DNA from 3 places in the Salinicola sp. CR57 genome. Region 1 is predicted to be linked to each of the others. Evidence: predicted binding sites of a transcription regulator. Region 1 holds the regulator's gene; each other region holds the start of a gene.

Region 1 (5,529 bases):
CCAGCCATGGATATCCTCCGCCAGGGCATGGACATCGGGGTAAGACTCCAGGAACTCGATGATCGAGGCATCCCTGCCGTCGTAGGCGCGCAGCCCGGGGTCCCAGAACGGGTTGGGCAGGCAGCGGGCGTCGAACACCATGTCGGCGTCCAGCGGCACGCCCCGTTTGAAGCCGAACGACTCGAAGGTCAGGGTCAGGCGGCCACCGGTATGCTTGGCCACCTGCTCGCCGATCCGGGCCCGGAGATCGTGCACCGAGAGCCCTTGGGTATCGATGACCAGGTCGGCCACGCGGCGAATCGGCGCGAGATAGCTTTGCTCGTGATCGATGGCCTCGGCCAGGGTCATGTCATTGCCGCGGGTCAGCGGGTGACGGCGGCGAGTGGCCGAGTAGCGCTCGAGCAGGATCTTGGCGTCGGCGGTGAGATAGACGACCTGAGTATCGATGCCGCGCTTGCGTACCGCCTCCAGCAGGATGGGGAAACGCTCCAGCGATTCGGGCAGGTTGCGTGCGTCGATGCTGACCGCCACGTTGGGGCGGGAGGGTGGCGCGCTGCGTAGCTCGTCGATCAGCGGTGCCAGCAGGTTGGCCGGGAGGTTGTCGATGGCATAGTAGCCAAGATCCTCGAGCGCCTGCAGCGCGATCGATTTCCCCGAGCCCGAGCGGCCGCTGATGATGACGAGTTGCATCGCTTATCCGTCGTCGCTGTCACGGTGATGGCGGATGGCATCGACGAGCGCGTCATGCAACGCCCGCTGCGAGTCGGCCTGACGCAACTGCTGCCGAACGCTGCTCTGATTCATGATGCCGGCAACTTCCGCCAGCAGCGACAGATGCGCATCATCCGCCTCTTCCGGCACCAGCAGCACGAAAACCAGATCCACCGGCTCGCCGTCGATGGCATCGAAGTCGATGGCGTCTTCCAGGCGCATGAATCCCGCGATCGGCCCTTTGCAATGCGGACTGCGGGCATGGGGGATGGCAACGCCGTTGCCGATCCCCGTGCTACCCAGTCGCTCGCGACCGATCAGGCGGCTGAAGACCTCATGGCTATCCAGACTGGGTGTATTCTGGGCGATGAAGGTGCTGAAGAATTCCAGCAGACGTTTTTTGCTGCCCCCCGTGACCTCGAACAGAGTTCGCTCGGGGGGCAGAATGCTTTCCAGTGTCATCATCAGGCGTCAGCGGGCGCCTGCGCCTTGGGCGCGGGCTTGTGCCTTCTCTTTGTGTTTGACCAGTTGGCGGTCGAGTTTGTCGGCCAGTGAATCGATGGCGGCATACATGTCGGTGTCGCTGGCTTCGGCGTGTAGATCGCCGCCTGCTGCGTGCAGGGTACAGGCTGCCTGCTGGCGTTCCTTCTCGACACTCAGGGTGACCTGGACATTGGTGATGTTGTCGTAGTGACGCTCCAAACGAACGAGTTTCTCTCCGACGTAGTCCCGGAGGGCGTCGGTCAGCTCGACATGGTGGCCGGTAACGTTCACTTGCATGACACACTCCTGTTGCGGCAGATGGCACTTCTGATTGTAACCCTTTTCAGGGGACTGCAAAGGCATCGTGATCGATCTGATTCGGAATGGCGAGTCTTGACTGGTTTCGGAGCCCTGTATCAGGCCAGACGCTTGCGCTCGCTGGAGGACGGAATGCCCATGGCTTCGCGATATTTGGCCACGGTGCGTCTGGCCACGCTGATATCGGACTGGGCCAGCAATTCGACCAGTTTGCTGTCCGACAGCGGCTTGCGAGGGGATTCGTCGCCAATGAATTTCTTGATGCGAGCGCGGATGGCGGTACTCGAATAGCTATCACCTTCGCCGCCCTGGCCGCCGACCTGGCTCGAGAAAAAATATTTCAGCTCGAATACGCCGCGTGGCGTGTGAATGTACTTCTGGGTCGTGACGCGGGAGATCGTCGATTCATGCATGTCGACGCTGCGGGCGATATCGGCCAGGATCAGGGGTTTCATCGCCTCTTCGCCGCGCTCGAGAAACCCGATCTGGCGCGACATGATCTCTCGACCCACCTTGAGCAGGGTATCGTTTCGACTGGAGAGGCTCTTGATCAGCCAGCGGGCTTCCTGCAGGTGCTGGCGCAGGAAGGTGTTGTCATCGCTCTTGTCCGCCCGCTTGATCAGGGCGGCGTAGTCGGGCTGAATGCGCAGGCGCGGCAGGGTTTCGGCATTGAGCTCGATGCGCCAGCCATCGCGAGAGGGCGTGGCAACCAGATCGGGAACCACGTAATCGTCACGACTGGTATCGAAGCGCTGCCCCGGGCGCGGCTCCAGCGTCCGGATCAGGGCGATGACGCTGTCGAGTTCGTTCTCCTCGAGACGCAGGCGACGCTTGAGCAGTCGCCGGTCGTTGCCGGCCAGCGCCTCGAGAAACTGGCGCACCAGGCGCTTGGCCTGGGGTAGCAGCGGCGTGTCGTCGTCCAGTGTGCCGAGTTGAAGCAGCAGGCATTCGCGCAGATTGCGAGCGCCGACGCCGGTCGGATCGAACTGCTGCAGGCGCATGAGCATGTGCTCGAGATCGGCCATGCTGACGCTCTCTCTGCGCTGCTCGCGCAGACTCGTCGCCAGCTCGTCCAGCGAGCCCACCAGGTAGCCGTCGTCGTTGACGGCGTCGATCAGGCACTCCCCGAGCGCGCGCTCGCGCTCGTCGAAATCTCCCATGGCCAGTTGCCAGAGCAGATAATCCTGGAGGGTGGTCACGGCTGCGTTGCGGTCGAAATCCGGCGCTTCTTCGCTGGCGCTACCCGACGAGCTGGCATGGGCGTCCTGGTAGGTATCGCTCCAGTCGCTGTCGAGGGCCAGTTCATCGGGAATGTCACTGGCCCACTCGTCTTCCGTGGCGTCCTGAGTTTCCTGCTCCGAGTAGGGCTCTTCCATCTCCAGCATGGGATTGGATTCGAGCGCCTGCTGGATTTCCTGGCGGAGGTCGAGCGTCGACAGCTGGAGCAGTTGAATGGCCTGCTGGAGCTGAGGCGTCATGGTCAACTGCGTGCCGACCCTGAGTTGCAGCGAGGGCTTCATGGACATGGAGAAACGATCGTCACAATCAACGGTGGAAGGCTTACGTTACTGGCTGCGGTGACGAGATGCAACGTTTCATGCAAGAAACATGCCATCGACGCGGATGCCAGGTATGGCTGCCGATGGCATGACGAGGGAGAGGCGACTACAGGCGGAACTCGTGGCCAAGATAGACCTCGCGGACGCGCTGGTTTTCGAGAATGGCCTGGGGCCGGCCCTCGGCGATGATCTGGCCGTCGCCGACAATGTAGGCATTATCGCAGATGTCGAGCGTCTCGCGCACGTTGTGATCGGTGATCAGGACGCCGATCTCGCGGTCGCGCAGCTGGCGGATGATGCTCTTGATGTCACCGACCGAAATGGGGTCGACACCGGCGAACGGTTCGTCGAGCAGCACGAAGGCCGGCTCGGTGGCCAGGGCGCGGGCGATCTCGACCCGCCGCCGCTCGCCGCCGGACAGGCTCATGCCCAGGTTGTCGCGAATATGATCGACGTGGAAGTCGCCGAGCAGCTGTTCCAGCCGCTCGCGTCGCCCGGCACGATCCAGGTCCTTGCGCGTCTCGAGGATGGCCATGATGTTGTCGGCAACGCTCAGCTTGCGGAAGATCGAGGCTTCCTGCGGCAGATAGCCGATGCCGGCTCGCGCCCGGTCGTGCATCGGGGCGCGGCTGAGATCCATGTCGTCGATATGGACGCTGCCGGCATCGGACTTGACCAGGCCGACGATCATGTAGAAGGAGGTGGTCTTGCCTGCGCCATTCGGCCCCAGCAGGCCGACGATGCTGCCTTGCCGCAGCGTCAGGCTGAAGTCGTGGACGACTCGGCGTCCCTTGTAGCTCTTAGCAAGGTTGGCGGCCGTTAGCGTTTTCATGAATACGATCCTTGTGGCTGCGCGCCGGGTATGGTGTCGGCGATCACGCCCCACGCGGCGGCTCGAGGCCGTGCCGGGTCAGGGTTTGAGCGTTACTGGGACGAGTCACGCGGCGTGAGGGTCATGCGGACGCGGCCGTCGCCGTTCCCGTCGCTGTTCTGGGCGGAGCGGGCCTGGACGCGTCGCGAGTCGAGATAATACTCGACATAGGCACCATCGAAGGTGTCGCCGGCCTGATGAAGTTCCGCGTTACCGATCAGTTCCACGCGTCGTTGGGCCGCGTGATAGACCACGGTGTCGCCCCAGCCCTTGACGATCTCCTGGTCGGGGGACGGCTTCTGTTCGAGGTAGGCGCGCTCGCCGCCGCCGCCCTTGGCGGTGACCAGGCTGACCTGGCCGTTGTTGCCGCGCTGGATGTCGACGCGTGCGGCCTTGAGGTGCATGCTGCCTTGCTGCAGGTCGACGCCACCCGTATAGACTGCAGTACCCTGACGGTCGTCCAGCTCGAGTTGATCGGCGGCGATCTCGATCGGTGAACTGGCATCGCTTTCCAGCGCGATGGTTGGAAAACTGGTGAAACCCAGCGCGGTCAGCACCAGGAGTTGGCCGATTTCTCGCCTCATGATCCTTGATCCTCAGATTGCTGTGGCAGGCGCCCCTGCACGTTGTCGGTCAAACGCATACGATCTTCGTTGATCCAGGCATCGAAGCGATCCCCGCGCATGGTCTGATTATGCTGGCGCAACACGGAGGGCGTGTCACTCCAGGCGTGGGCCTCGCGGTTGTCGTAGTGCAGCGTCTGCGTTTCCAGGCTCCACGCCTGCTCCGGCTGAACCAGACGGGCGTCGCCCTGGAGCGTCAACTGCTCTCCGCTGCGGCTCAGTTGCCCCGTCTGACTGGTCACCTGCCACTGGCGTTGCTGGTCGTCGGTCAGGTAACCGTGGGGCGCCTCGGTGCGGATGATGTCGTCGGAGGGCGTGTGCACCAGGCGTGGCGTTTCCAGTCGCTGATAGGCGCGCCCCCGTTCGTCGAAGCGCGTCATGCTGGCATCCTCGAGATAGTAGTCGGGCTCGCCGACCGTGTTGCCGATGACGGGCTCCTGGCCGTTCTCGCCGCGCTGGTCCAGGTAGGTCAGACCGCCCCCCAGTGCCAGCAGCAGGACCAGCAGGCCGAGGCGGCGCCACCAGGGAGACTGGAATCTGACTGTCTTGGCCACGTTATCTCCTTGTGGTGAGTGTGGTGATCGGGGCCCATGTCCGCCATCGGCTGGAATGGGCTCGAGTTTCGGTGGAGCCGGCGTCGGGCGGGGCCTCAAATGACGCCGCTTCGCAGCAGGTCATGCATGTGGAGGGCGCCGACGGGGGCGCCGTTCTCGACCACCGCCAGTGCGGTAATCCGGTTATCCTCCATGATCCTCACGGCCTCCGCCGCCAGCATGTCGGGCGAGGCCGTCTTGCCGCCGCGGGTCATGACGTCGTCCACGCGCAGCATTGCGAAATCGCCGCGCTGGTCCAGGGTCCGACGCAAATCGCCATCGGTATAGACACCGACCAGCATGCCGCGTTCATCGACGACGCAGGTAAACCCCATCCCCTTGAGGGTCATCTCCAGTAGCGCCTCTCGCAA
Region 2 (5,529 bases), on a different contig from region 1:
TCGAGGCGGCAGCGCCGTGTTCGACGACGCCGCTCGAGCGATGGCCCGATAGCGCTACCGAGTCGGCAGCCGATGATATTGTCGATCGAAGTAGAGCAGGCACTCGCGGCCATCGCCGCTCGCCATCGCCTCGATCTCGCAGAACAGCACCTCGTGGGTGCCGACCGCCACGCGCTGGCTGATCCGGCACTCGAAGTGAGCCAGCGCGTCGACCAGCACCGGCGCACCGGTGGCTCGCGTGGTCCACTCCGCCCGCGCAAAGCGCTCCGCCATCGGTGTCTTGCCGCCGAAGGCGTTGGAGACCGCCTCATGCTCGGCACCCAGCACGTTGACGCAGAGCAGCGCATTGTCGGCGAAGACGGCGTAGGCCGAGGCGCGACGATTGATGCAGACCAGCAGTGTCGGTGGATCGTCGGTGACGCTGCACACCGCCGAGGCCGTGAACCCGGCGCGACCGCCCGGCCCGTCCGTGGTGACCAGGTTGACCGCGGTGGGCAGGCGGGACATCGCCTGGCGAAACGCAGCCGCCGAGACCGGCGGCGCCTTCTCCGAGTCGACATCGCGATGCTCGGCTTCCGTTGCGTGGGTCGATACGTGTTGCTGTCGTAATGCCATGGGCCTATCTCCGCTGGGCCGCCTGTCGCCGTGGCGGCAGAGTCACGCCGCCAGAAAACGCGTCATGGCGGCATTGAAGGCTTCCGGCACGGTCACCGTCAGACCGTGTCCGCCGTAGTCGAACATCTCCAGACGCGCATGAGGCAGCGCCCGAGCGAGACGTTCGGAGCGCAGGTACGGCACCAGCAGATCGTCCCGCGCGGCGATCACCAGCGTCGGCGCCTGGATTTCACCCAGTCGCGCGTCGATATCGAAGCGCGACAGCGCGCCGATACGCGCCAGCACGTTGTTCTCCCCCGGAAAATGCTTTAGCGCATGGGCCTCTTCCGCCAGCAGTCGATCATGGTTCGCCGAGAGCCAGTCCGCCGGGTAGAGAAACAGCGGCTGCGCGTGCAGATAAGGTTGCACGCCGCACTTCTCGAGCAGCGCGATACGCACGCGGAAACAGCGCTCGCTCTGCACGTCGACTCGGCTCCAGCCATTGATCACGATCAGCCGATGGAGACGAGCGGGCGCCAGCAGGGCCATCTGGAGCCCCACCAGGCCGCCCAGCGCGTGCCCCATGAAATCGACCCGTTCGATACCCAGACCGTCCAGCAGCGCCAGCGCCTCCCGCGCCATGTCGTCGATGGCGTAGCCGGCCGGCAGCTCGGCGGCGCTGTTGCCGGTGCCCAGATGGTCGTAGATCACCACCCGGTGGGTGGCCTCGAGCGCGGCCAGCTGCGGCTCCCAGAAACGGCCGGCGCCACCCAGTCCGGCGGAGAGCAGAATCGTCGGCGCGTCGGGATCATCGCGTCCCAGAATTTCGTGGTGCATGGTCAGGCCTATGGTCAGCACGGCAGTGGAGAGTGACTTCGCTTCATCGGGGCAGATGGGCCACCGAGGCGATCTCGATCAGTGCGTCCGGCTTCACCAGACCGCACTGAATGCAGTAGCGCGCCGGCTTTTCACCGGGAAAGAACTCCGCGTAGACCGCGTTGATCGCCGCATAGTCGTCCCAGTCGCGCAGGAAGATCGAGTTGAAGGTGATGTCGTCCATACTGCCGCCGGCGGTCTCGACCACGCTTCGGATCAGCTCCAGCACGTGACGGGTCTGGGCCTCGGCGTCACCGACGTGAACCACGTTGTTGTCCTTGTCGAACGGCAGCGTGCCGGAGACGTACAGAATGTTGTCGGCCTGACTGCCTGGCACGAATGGCGCCAGCGGTACACCGGAGCCGGCGGGAATCACACTGGTCTTGGGCATGGTTACGATCCTGTTGTCGAAAGGGAGGGAGCGGGAGTCGTGCCAATCGGTTAGGTCGAGGCATGGTTGGCGCAAGCAGCTTCGAAGGCGTCCACGGAGGAAACCCAGCCGAAGAAAGTCTCGATATTGAAGATGGCGGCGCTCTGCGCCGCCGGTGGGCCGGCCTGATAGGTGGCGTCTTCCAGCACGGTGCCGAAGTACTCGAGAAAGAAGCCATCCCGCAGCGTCGACTCGACGCAGACATTGGTCGCGATGCCGGTGAACAGCAGATGGTGAATGCCCCGCGAACGCAGGATGCTATCCAGCGGCGTGTTGAAGAAGCCGCTGTAGCGGGGTTTGGGCAGCACGATGTCGCCGGTCTGGGGCTTCAGTGCGTCCACCAACGCATAATCCCAGCCCCCCTTGGCCAGCAGCTTGCCGTGAAGTTCCGGGCGCTGGCGCATGGTCTTGAGCGCGTTGGACTTGTGCCAGTTGGGAGAGCCCGGCCCGCCCGCTTCGACATAGGCCGCGTCCCAGCCGTTCTGAAAGAAGATCACCGTGATCCCCGCGGCCCGGGCGATGCGAATCGCGCTGGCGATACGCTCGATCACGGGCCCGGTCGCCGAGACATCGAAGCCGGCCAGATCGAGATAACCGCCCGGCGTGGCATAGGCGTTCTGCATGTCGACGACGATCAGCGCGGTTTCGGCGCGGGGCATGGCGATCGCCTCGGGGCGGCCGGCCAGCACGATCTCGTCGGCGGCGGCCACGCTGCCGCGCCGGACGACAGGCGGGGAAGCGACGGTAGACTCGAGTTCGCTCATGCCAGCGCCTCCGGTACCGGCGTCGCCGCACCGGCCACGCCCACCCGCGTTTTCATCAGCGGCTGCACCCGCTCACCAAATGTATCGAGCCCCTGGAGGAAGTCGTCGAACGTCAACATCACGCCGCCGACCCCCTCCACCGTGTCGATCTCGTCGAGCATGCGCGCCACGTTCTCGTAGGAACCGACCAGCGTGCCCATATTGAAATTGACCGCCGAGGTCGGATCGGTCATCTGGCGCACGTTGGTATCCTTGCCGGAGCTCTTGTCCTGGCTGCCTTGGTCGGCCATCCAATCCAGCGCCTCCTGATCGGCACCCGCCTTGTAGTGCTCCCAGCGTGCCATGGCAGCGTCGTCGGTCTCGTCGGCGATCACCATGAACAGCACATAGCAGGCGACCTGACGACCCGTCTCTTCGCCGGCAGCCGCGAGACGCTCGGCCGTTGCCGCAAACGCGGTCGGGGTATTCAACCCCTTGCCGAAGCAGAAGCTGTAGTCGGCGTGCTTGGCGGTGAACGCCATCCCGGCACTCGACTGTCCGGCGCAGACCATCTTCACGCCCTTTTCCGGACGCGGGCTCAGCCGGCAGTCCTCCATCTGGAAGAACTCGCCCTCGAGATCGCTGTGCCCCGTTTCCAGCAGCTCCCGCAGTACCGTGGCGTACTCGTCGAGATAGGTGTAGCGCTTGGCGAAATAGTCATCGCCCGGCCATAGCCCCATCTGACTGTATTCCGGCTTCTGCCAGCCGGTCACCAGGTTGATGCCGAAACGCCCCGGCGCGATCGAGTCGATGGTCGCGGCCATCCGCGCGGTGATGGCCGGAGGCATCACCAGCGTCGCCGCGGTGGCGTAGAGGTCGATCTTCGAGGTGACCGCGGCGAGCCCCGCCATGAGGGTGAAGGATTCCAGGGCATGCTCCCAGAACTCGGTCTTGCCGCCGAAACCGCGCAGCTTGATCATCGACAGCGCAAACTCGAAGCCGTAACCCTCGGCCTTCTGCGTCACCGCCTTGTTGAGCTCGAAGGTCGGCAGGTACTGCGGCGCGTTTTCGGAAATCAGCCAGCCGTTGTTGCCGATGGGAATGAAGACGCCTAGTTGCATGAGCCACCTCGTCGTCGTATCGGAGCGAGTTGTCGGCCATCGCGGCACTGCGATGCTGCCGACGCCTGACCAATCCTTTACAACCGACGTGCCAACCCGAGCTTATCCATCCGCTTTCAAGAGCTTGCCGGCCACAGACGACAAGCCACCGGACCAATTGGTCTGGAAAGGATCTCGGAATGCGCGACCATGATGCGGGACGCGTGGCGCCCGCGCCGTTTCAGTGCACGTGAGGAGGCCATTTCGCGCGTGAACCGGGAACATCGGGTAGATGACGCTAGCGACCTGGGGCGTGATAAAATCCCGGTCCCTTACGACCGCTCTCACATACGCAGCCGCGACATGCCAGCGAAATCCCGATGGCCGGTCGCGGGATTCACGAAGGTTGATCATGACGTCCATCACCCCCGCAGCCCCGACCGGCCATCGCGCCGCCGCCAGCGAAGCCCGCAAGCAAAGGATTCGGGATGCGGCCCTGGCGCTGTTCTCGCAGTTCGGCCTGCGCGGCGCGAGCCTGGACGCCATTGCCGATCAGGCCGGCGTCTCCAAGACCAACCTGCTCTACTATTTTCCGTCCAAGGAGAAGCTCTACGTCGCCGTCCTTCAACAGATCCTGGACACCTGGCTGGAGCCGATACGCGCCCTCGACGCCGAGCAGTCTCCCGAGACCGCCATCGGCGACTACATCCGAATCAAGGTCGAACTGTCGCGGGATCATGTCCAGGCATCCCGGCTGTTCTGCCTGGAGATGATCCAGGGCGCGCCGCTGCTGCGGGAAGATCTGCAGAGCAACCTGCGCCTGCTGGTGGAGGAAAAATCGAGAGTGATCGAGGGCTGGATCGCCCGGGGAAGCTTGCTGCCGGTCGACCCACACCACCTGATATACCTGGTGTGGGGAACCACCCAGCACTATGCCGACTTCGCCGTCCAGATCGAGGCGATTTCCGGCAGAACGCTCGCCGATCCGGCCTTCTTCGACGCGACAGTGGAGAACATCACGCGCATCGTGCTGGGCGGTCTACTCCCCCGGACGAACGCCGACGACTGACTCGCGGCCCATCCGGAGGCCGGCTTCAAGCCAGTTGGCACGCCTCCTCGAATGCCAGCCGTGGCAGTCGTGGCTTGAGACCCGCCTCATCCCCGTAGCCCAGGTTGACCAGCATGTTGGCGGTCCAGTCGGTGCCGGCGAAGAACGCCTGGTCCACCGCCTCGGGATCGAAGCCCGACATCGGCCCGGTATCCAGCCCCATCGCCCGCGCCGCCAGGATCAGATACCCGGCCTGCAGCGAACTGTTGCGTAGCGCCGTCTGCTCGGCAAATGCCTCGCTACCGGTGAACCAGCTACGGGCGTCGGTGTGGGGGAAGAGCGTCGGCAGCTGATCGTAGAAGCGCTTGTCGTAGGCGACGATGACCGTGCAGGGCGCCGTCGCCGTCTTGTCGGCGTTGCCGGCGGAAACGCACGGCAACAGCTTGTCCTTGCCCGCCGTGGAGCGTACGAAGACAAACCGCGCCGGACAGCAATTGGCCGACGTCGGCCCCATCCTGACCATGTCGTAGAGCCTGCGCAGCGTCTCCTCGGTAACATCACGAGGTTGCCACGCACTGTGCGTGCGTGCTGTCCTGAACAACTGATCCAGTACCTGATCGTCCAATGTCTGCATCATCTGTCATCTCCCGGTGGCCATGCATGAAGGGGTGCCAATAGAAGCCTCGCGCGAGCGACGCTCGCAAGCTCGCCGTGCCCCACCGATACAAGCAATGCCCT
Region 3 (5,529 bases), on a different contig from region 1:
AGGAGCTGCCGGCACACGAGTACCTGGGCGACGAGATTCGCGACAAGCTGGTCTACTACCCGACGGTGACCCGCGAGGAATTTCATACCATGGGCCGTCTGACCGACCATATCCGCAGTGGCAAGCTGGTCGAGGATACCGGCCTGCCGCCGCTGGATCCGAAACAGGACCGGGCCATGATCTGCGGCAGCCCGGCGATGCTCGAGGAGACCAGCGAGCTGCTCGACGAACTCGGGTTTGCCATCTCGCCGCGCATGGGCGAGCCGGGCGACTACGTCATCGAGCGGGCGTTCGTCGAGAAGTAAGCTCGAAGCGCAAAGCTTGAAGATCGCCGCTCAGCGGCTGTAAGTAAAAGAAACCCCGTCAGGTGACATTTCCGCCTGACGGGGTTTCTCTCGTCTGGATTCAGCAACCGCGGCTTTGCCGCTGCCCGGCGTGGATCAAACGGCGTCCTTACCGGTTTCACCAGTACGAATGCGAATGACCTGCTCCAGCGGCGAGACGAAGATCTTGCCGTCGCCGATCTTGCCGGTATTGGCCACCTTGGTGATGGCATCGATTACCTGGTCGCTCATGCCGTCGTCGACGGCGACTTCCAGCTTGATCTTGGGAAGGAAGTCGACCACGTATTCGGCGCCACGGTAGAGCTCGGTGTGGCCCTTCTGGCGACCGAAGCCCTTGACCTCGGTCACGGTGACGCCCTGCACGCCGATCTCGGACAGAGACTCACGCACGTCGTCCAGCTTGAACGGTTTGATAATGGCGGTAACCAGTTTCATGGAAGTTCTCCTCACGTGCGATAGACGGATGATGTGCGCTCAACGCTTCGAGTGGCCGTTCGAATGCCCGACGACTAGTAGTTTAAGCATACACCGCCGATCGCGGGAATTAAAAAAGGCCCCCCGAAGGGGGCCAGGGGAGCACGCCAGCTCACTCGGTGTGTCGGCTTACTTCTTGCCGACGTTGAATTCAGGATAGGCTTCCATACCGCATTCCGCGATATCGACGCCTTCATATTCTTCTTCTTCGGAGACCCGGATACCCATCACGGCCTTGATGATGCCCCACACCACCAGGCTGGCGATGAAGGTCCAGGCGAAGATGGTCGCGATCCCCAGGAGCTGAGCGCCGAACGTGGCGTCGCCGTTGGATAGCGGTACGGCGAGCAGGCCCCAGATGCCGACGACGCCATGGACCGAGATCGCGCCGACCGGGTCATCGATTTTCACCTTGTCGAGCGTCACGATGGCGATGACCACCAGCAGACCACCGACAGCACCGATCAGCGTTGCGCCAAGGGCAGTGGGGGCCAGCGGTTCGGCGGTGATGGCGACCAGGCCGGCCAGCGCGCCATTCAGCGCCATGGTCAGGTCCGCTTTGCGGAACCACAGCTTGGCCAGGATGATCGCGGCAATGACGCCGCCGGCAGCCGCCGCGTTGGTGTTGACGAAGACCTGAGCAACGGCGTTGGCTTCATCGACATTGGATACCATCAGTTCGGAGCCGCCGTTGAAGCCGAACCAGCCCAGCCACAGGATGAAGGTGCCGAGCGTTGCCAGCGGCAGGTTGGAGCCAGGGATCGCGTAGATGGCGCCGTTCTTGCCGTACTTGCCCTTGCGAGCGCCCAGCAGCAGCACACCGGCGAACGCGGCCGTGGCACCACAGAGGTGGACCACGCCAGAGCCGGCGAAATCCTGGAAACCGGCCGCGTCGAGGAAGCCGCCACCCCATTTCCAGTAGCCCTGAATTGGATAGATGAAGCCGGTCATGACGACTGCGAAGAGCATGAATGCCCACAGTTTCATGCGCTCGGCGACGGCGCCGGAGACGATCGACATTGCCGTGGCAACGAAGACGACCTGGAAGAAGAAGTCGGAGCGTGCGGAGTAGTAGACGTCGCCGCCGCTGGACATCACGTCGTCGACGCTGTTTTCTGCGCCGATCAGGAAGCCGAGGTTGGGCAGGAAGCCACCGCTCTCGCTGGAATACATGATGTGATAGCCCACCAGCAGGTACATGGTGCAGGCAATGGCGTAGAGAACGACGTTCTTGGTCAGGATCTCGGTGGTATTCTTGGCGCGGACCAGTCCCGCCTCGAGCATGGCGAACCCTGCCGCCATCCACATCACCAGGGCGCCCGTCACCAGAAAGTAGAAGGTGTCGAGTGCGTAGGAAAGTTGAACTACTTGATCATTCATTCTTTTGTCTCCTCGTTCCGCGCCGTCAAACGGCGTCGGCCCCGCGTTCCCCGGTACGAATCCGGATCACATCTTCGAGTGGCGTGACGAATAGTTTGCCGTCGCCGATCTTGCCGCTGTTGGCGGCATTGCGGATCGAGTCCAGCACACCATCGACACGATCGTCTTCGACAGCGATCTCGACTTTCACCTTCGGCAGGAAATCGACGACATACTCCGCGCCGCGGTAAAGCTCTGTGTGGCCTTTTTGACGACCGAACCCTTTTACCTCAGTGACGGTGATGCCTTGCACGCCGTTATCGGCCAGCGCTTCGCGCACATCGTCGAGCTTGAAGGGTTTAATGATGGCGGTGATGAGTTTCATCCCTTGTCTCTCCCGTAATCGGCTTGCGCCTTCAGGTGATAGGCAGGACACATGCCATTTGCCGGTGAGGGCAAAAGAATCAATAAGTTGTCGGTGGTCTCGAGTGCGGCCGCTAGCGATGCGTCGCCGCCGAGGCTGGTGGTTGCACCAGAATCACGCAGGCCGGTTTTGTGGCTGCACCTTTTGTGCGCAGGCGTAAAGCCGGGAGTTTGCGTAGACTTGAGTGACGGGTCATCGAAGACATCGGGAAATCAAGGAGACAATTTCATGTCGGCACAGGATCGGTTCGAGCGTCTGACCAGGCAGCTGAGTGACAAGCTTCATGGTGCCTCCCAGGCGCCGGGTGACATCCAGCGCAATGTGCAGGGCGTATTGCGGGGCGCCATGGAGCGTATGGAGATCGTTTCCCGGGAAGATTTCGACATCATGATGGAAGTGCTTCAGCGCACGCGTGAGCGTGTAGAGGCGCTGGAGGAGCAGGTGGCGGCGCTGGAGAACACCCTGCAGAGCGAGCAGGCGGCCCAGCCCCGTGTAGAGCCCAGCACTCCGCCGGGCGACGACACCGATGGCAGCGCCCACGGAACCAAACCCTGACCACGCCGGGGCCGATTCCAGTTGATCCGTGTCGCCGCCGGGCATCCTCGCCCGGCTGGTGGCGGCGATCGAGTTGCGATATCACGTAACATTATGTAGTTGTAGGGCCATGAAGGATGTCGCCCCGGCATCCCCTGGCCTGCGGCGACTGCCCAGGTGCCGACCTGGGAGCTCCCATGACGCTTGCCATCGTGCGCGCCCGCGCCAGCCTCGGACTCGAGGCCCCCGAAGTGCTGATCGAGGTTCATCTGAGTAACGGTTTGCCAGGGTTGACGCTGGTGGGCCTGCCCGAGGCCGCGGTCAAGGAGAGTCGCGAACGGGTTCGCAGCGCGCTCATCAACGCCGGCTTCGAGTTTCCTTCACGTCGCATCACGCTCAACCTGGCGCCTGCCGACCTGCCCAAGGATGGCGGTCGCTTCGATCTCCCCATTGCGCTGGGCATTCTGATGGCGTCCGGCCAGGTTCCCGTCGAGGCGGCCGAACGGCTCGAAGTCGTCGGCGAGCTGGCGCTGGACGGTGCGCTGCGGCCGGTCACGGGCGCACTCCCGACGGCACTTGCCGCGCGGCGCGCAGGCCGGGGGCTTGTCGTTCCGCTTGCCAATGCCGATGAAGCGGCGTTGGCCGAGGGGTGCGAGGTGTTCGCGGCGGGGCATCTTCTCGAGGTTGTGAGCCATTTACTCGGTCGCGAGAAACTCGTTGCGCACCAATTTGGCGCGCCCGTCAACGCTGAGCTGCCCCAGCCGGACATGGCAGATGTCAAAGGGCAGCATCAGGCGCGCCGGGCATTGGAGGTCGCAGCGGCGGGTGGTCACAACCTGTTGCTGGCGGGTCCGCCAGGCACGGGCAAGACCATGCTGGCCAGTCGCCTGGCAGGCATTCTGCCACCGCTGACACAGGATGAGTCGCTCGAGGTGGCGGCGGTGCGGTCGGTGTGCGGGCTGCCGATCATGGAACGCTGGGGGCAGAGGCCGTTTCGCAATCCGCACCACACCTCGAGCAGCGTGGCGCTGGTGGGCGGCGGCTCGCGGCCGCGGCCCGGCGAGATCTCGCTCGCGCACCAAGGCGTGCTGTTTCTGGATGAACTGCCGGAGTTCGACCGCCACGTGCTGGAAGTGCTGCGGGAGCCGATGGAGTCGGCGCAGATCCTGATCTCGCGTGCCAATCATCAGCGCCGTTTCCCGGCCCGCTTTCAGCTCGTCGCGGCGATGAACCCTTGCCCGTGTGGCCATCTCGGCGACCCGCGCCAACGCTGCCACTGCAGCCCCGCCCAGATCCAGCGCTACCAGTCGCGGCTGTCTGGACCGCTGCTGGACCGGATCGACCTGCAGGTCGAGGTGCCGGCGTTGCCGGCCACCCAACTGACCGACCAAACGGCCGGTGAGTCTTCCGCCAGCGTGAGGGAGCGGGTTCTCGCCGCCCGCCGGCGCCAGCAAGCGCGGGGCTATCTCAACGCCCATCTGCCCGGCCCCGAGCTGGAAGCCGCCTGCGCCTTGTCCTCGGATGAGCGGCAGTGGTTCGCCAGCGTGCTGGATCGGCTCAATCTCTCCGCGCGGGCCTATCACCGTGTATTACGGGTGGCGCTGACTCTGGCCGATCTCGGCGGTGAAGCGCGGGTCGGCAAGGCGCAACTGATGGAGGCGATCGGCTATCGCCAGCTGGACCGCATGCTCAAGGCCAACGATCCCATGCGGGCGTGATTCAGAATGCGCCTCACGTCCCGTGCCGCAGGGCCGACGCCAACGTCTCGAGTCTGCCCGGCGCCAGGGCGTCATCCAGCGCGCTGATGCGCAGTAGGTGGCCCAGGGCCGGATGCGCGGGGCGGTGGATTACCGTGCCTTCCCCCAGCAGTTGCCGATGGATCGCGCTGGCGTGCTCGGCGTCGTTCAGGCGCAACGCCACGAAATTGGTCGTGCTGGGGAGCACATCGCCGCCGCATTCTCGCAGCCAGGCACTCAGGGCTTCGCGCCGACTTACCACCGCGGTCACGTGCTCGCGGGTCTCGTCGGGGTGCGCGAGAACGGTCTCCGCGGCCGCCAGGGCCAGCGACGAGACGGCGTAGTGAATCCTCACTTTCAGCAGCATGGCGTGGGTTTCCGACGTGGCGATGGCGTAGCCGACGCGCAACCCGGCCAGCCCGTGGGCCTTGGAGAAGGTGCGCAGGCGTATCACCCCCGGCCACACCGCACTCGCCGCTGGTGCCCAGGCGTCGTCGCGGAAATCATGATAGGCCTCGTCGAGGACCAAGGTGCAGTCGTCGGGGAGGGCGTCGCGAAGCGCCAGCACGTCGGCGTCGTCGTGGAGATGGCCGCTGGGATTGTCGGGGTTGGCGAGATAGACCACGCGAGCACGCTCGCGATTGGCCTCGGCCGCCAG

Evidence for each region. Region 1 encodes sigma-54, which starts transcription at its own class of promoters, with help from an activator protein. Its sites were predicted from a motif close to TGGCACNNNNNTTGCTNT; they were not measured.
Region 2: the regulator sigma-54 is predicted to act here: its motif matches at 3,841-3,858, upstream of rutA (pyrimidine utilization protein A).
Region 3: the regulator sigma-54 is predicted to act here: its motif matches at 2,602-2,619, upstream of DOM56_RS01365 (P-II family nitrogen regulator).

Annotation. Positions count from the first base shown of each region.
Region 1 is NZ_PZJL01000009.1:2,478-8,006, forward strand. Features, by position in the region: gene rapZ (RNase adapter RapZ) at 1-690, opposite strand, end outside; gene ptsN (PTS IIA-like nitrogen regulatory protein PtsN) at 694-1,173, opposite strand; gene raiA (ribosome-associated translation inhibitor RaiA) at 1,183-1,491, opposite strand; gene DOM56_RS14530 (RNA polymerase factor sigma-54) at 1,611-3,038, opposite strand; gene lptB (LPS export ABC transporter ATP-binding protein) at 3,178-3,903, opposite strand; gene lptA (lipopolysaccharide transport periplasmic protein LptA) at 3,996-4,526, opposite strand; gene lptC (LPS export ABC transporter periplasmic protein LptC) at 4,523-5,119, opposite strand; gene DOM56_RS14550 (KpsF/GutQ family sugar-phosphate isomerase) at 5,215-5,529, opposite strand, start outside.
Region 2 is NZ_PZJL01000006.1:132,110-137,638, reverse strand. Features, by position in the region: gene DOM56_RS10675 (flavin reductase) at 55-615, opposite strand; gene rutD (pyrimidine utilization protein D) at 658-1,431, opposite strand; gene rutC (pyrimidine utilization protein C) at 1,475-1,861, opposite strand; gene rutB (pyrimidine utilization protein B) at 1,912-2,664, opposite strand; gene rutA (pyrimidine utilization protein A) at 2,661-3,764, opposite strand; gene rutR (HTH-type transcriptional regulator RutR) at 4,156-4,812, shown strand; gene DOM56_RS10645 (malonic semialdehyde reductase) at 4,838-5,428, opposite strand.
Region 3 is NZ_PZJL01000001.1:292,474-298,002, reverse strand. Features, by position in the region: gene DOM56_RS01380 (ferredoxin--NADP reductase) at 1-305, shown strand, start outside; gene glnK (P-II family nitrogen regulator) at 441-779, opposite strand; gene DOM56_RS01370 (ammonium transporter) at 948-2,198, opposite strand; gene DOM56_RS01365 (P-II family nitrogen regulator) at 2,224-2,562, opposite strand; gene DOM56_RS01360 (accessory factor UbiK family protein) at 2,830-3,156, shown strand; gene DOM56_RS01355 (YifB family Mg chelatase-like AAA ATPase) at 3,333-4,853, shown strand; gene DOM56_RS01350 (aminotransferase class I/II-fold pyridoxal phosphate-dependent enzyme) at 4,867-5,529, opposite strand, start outside.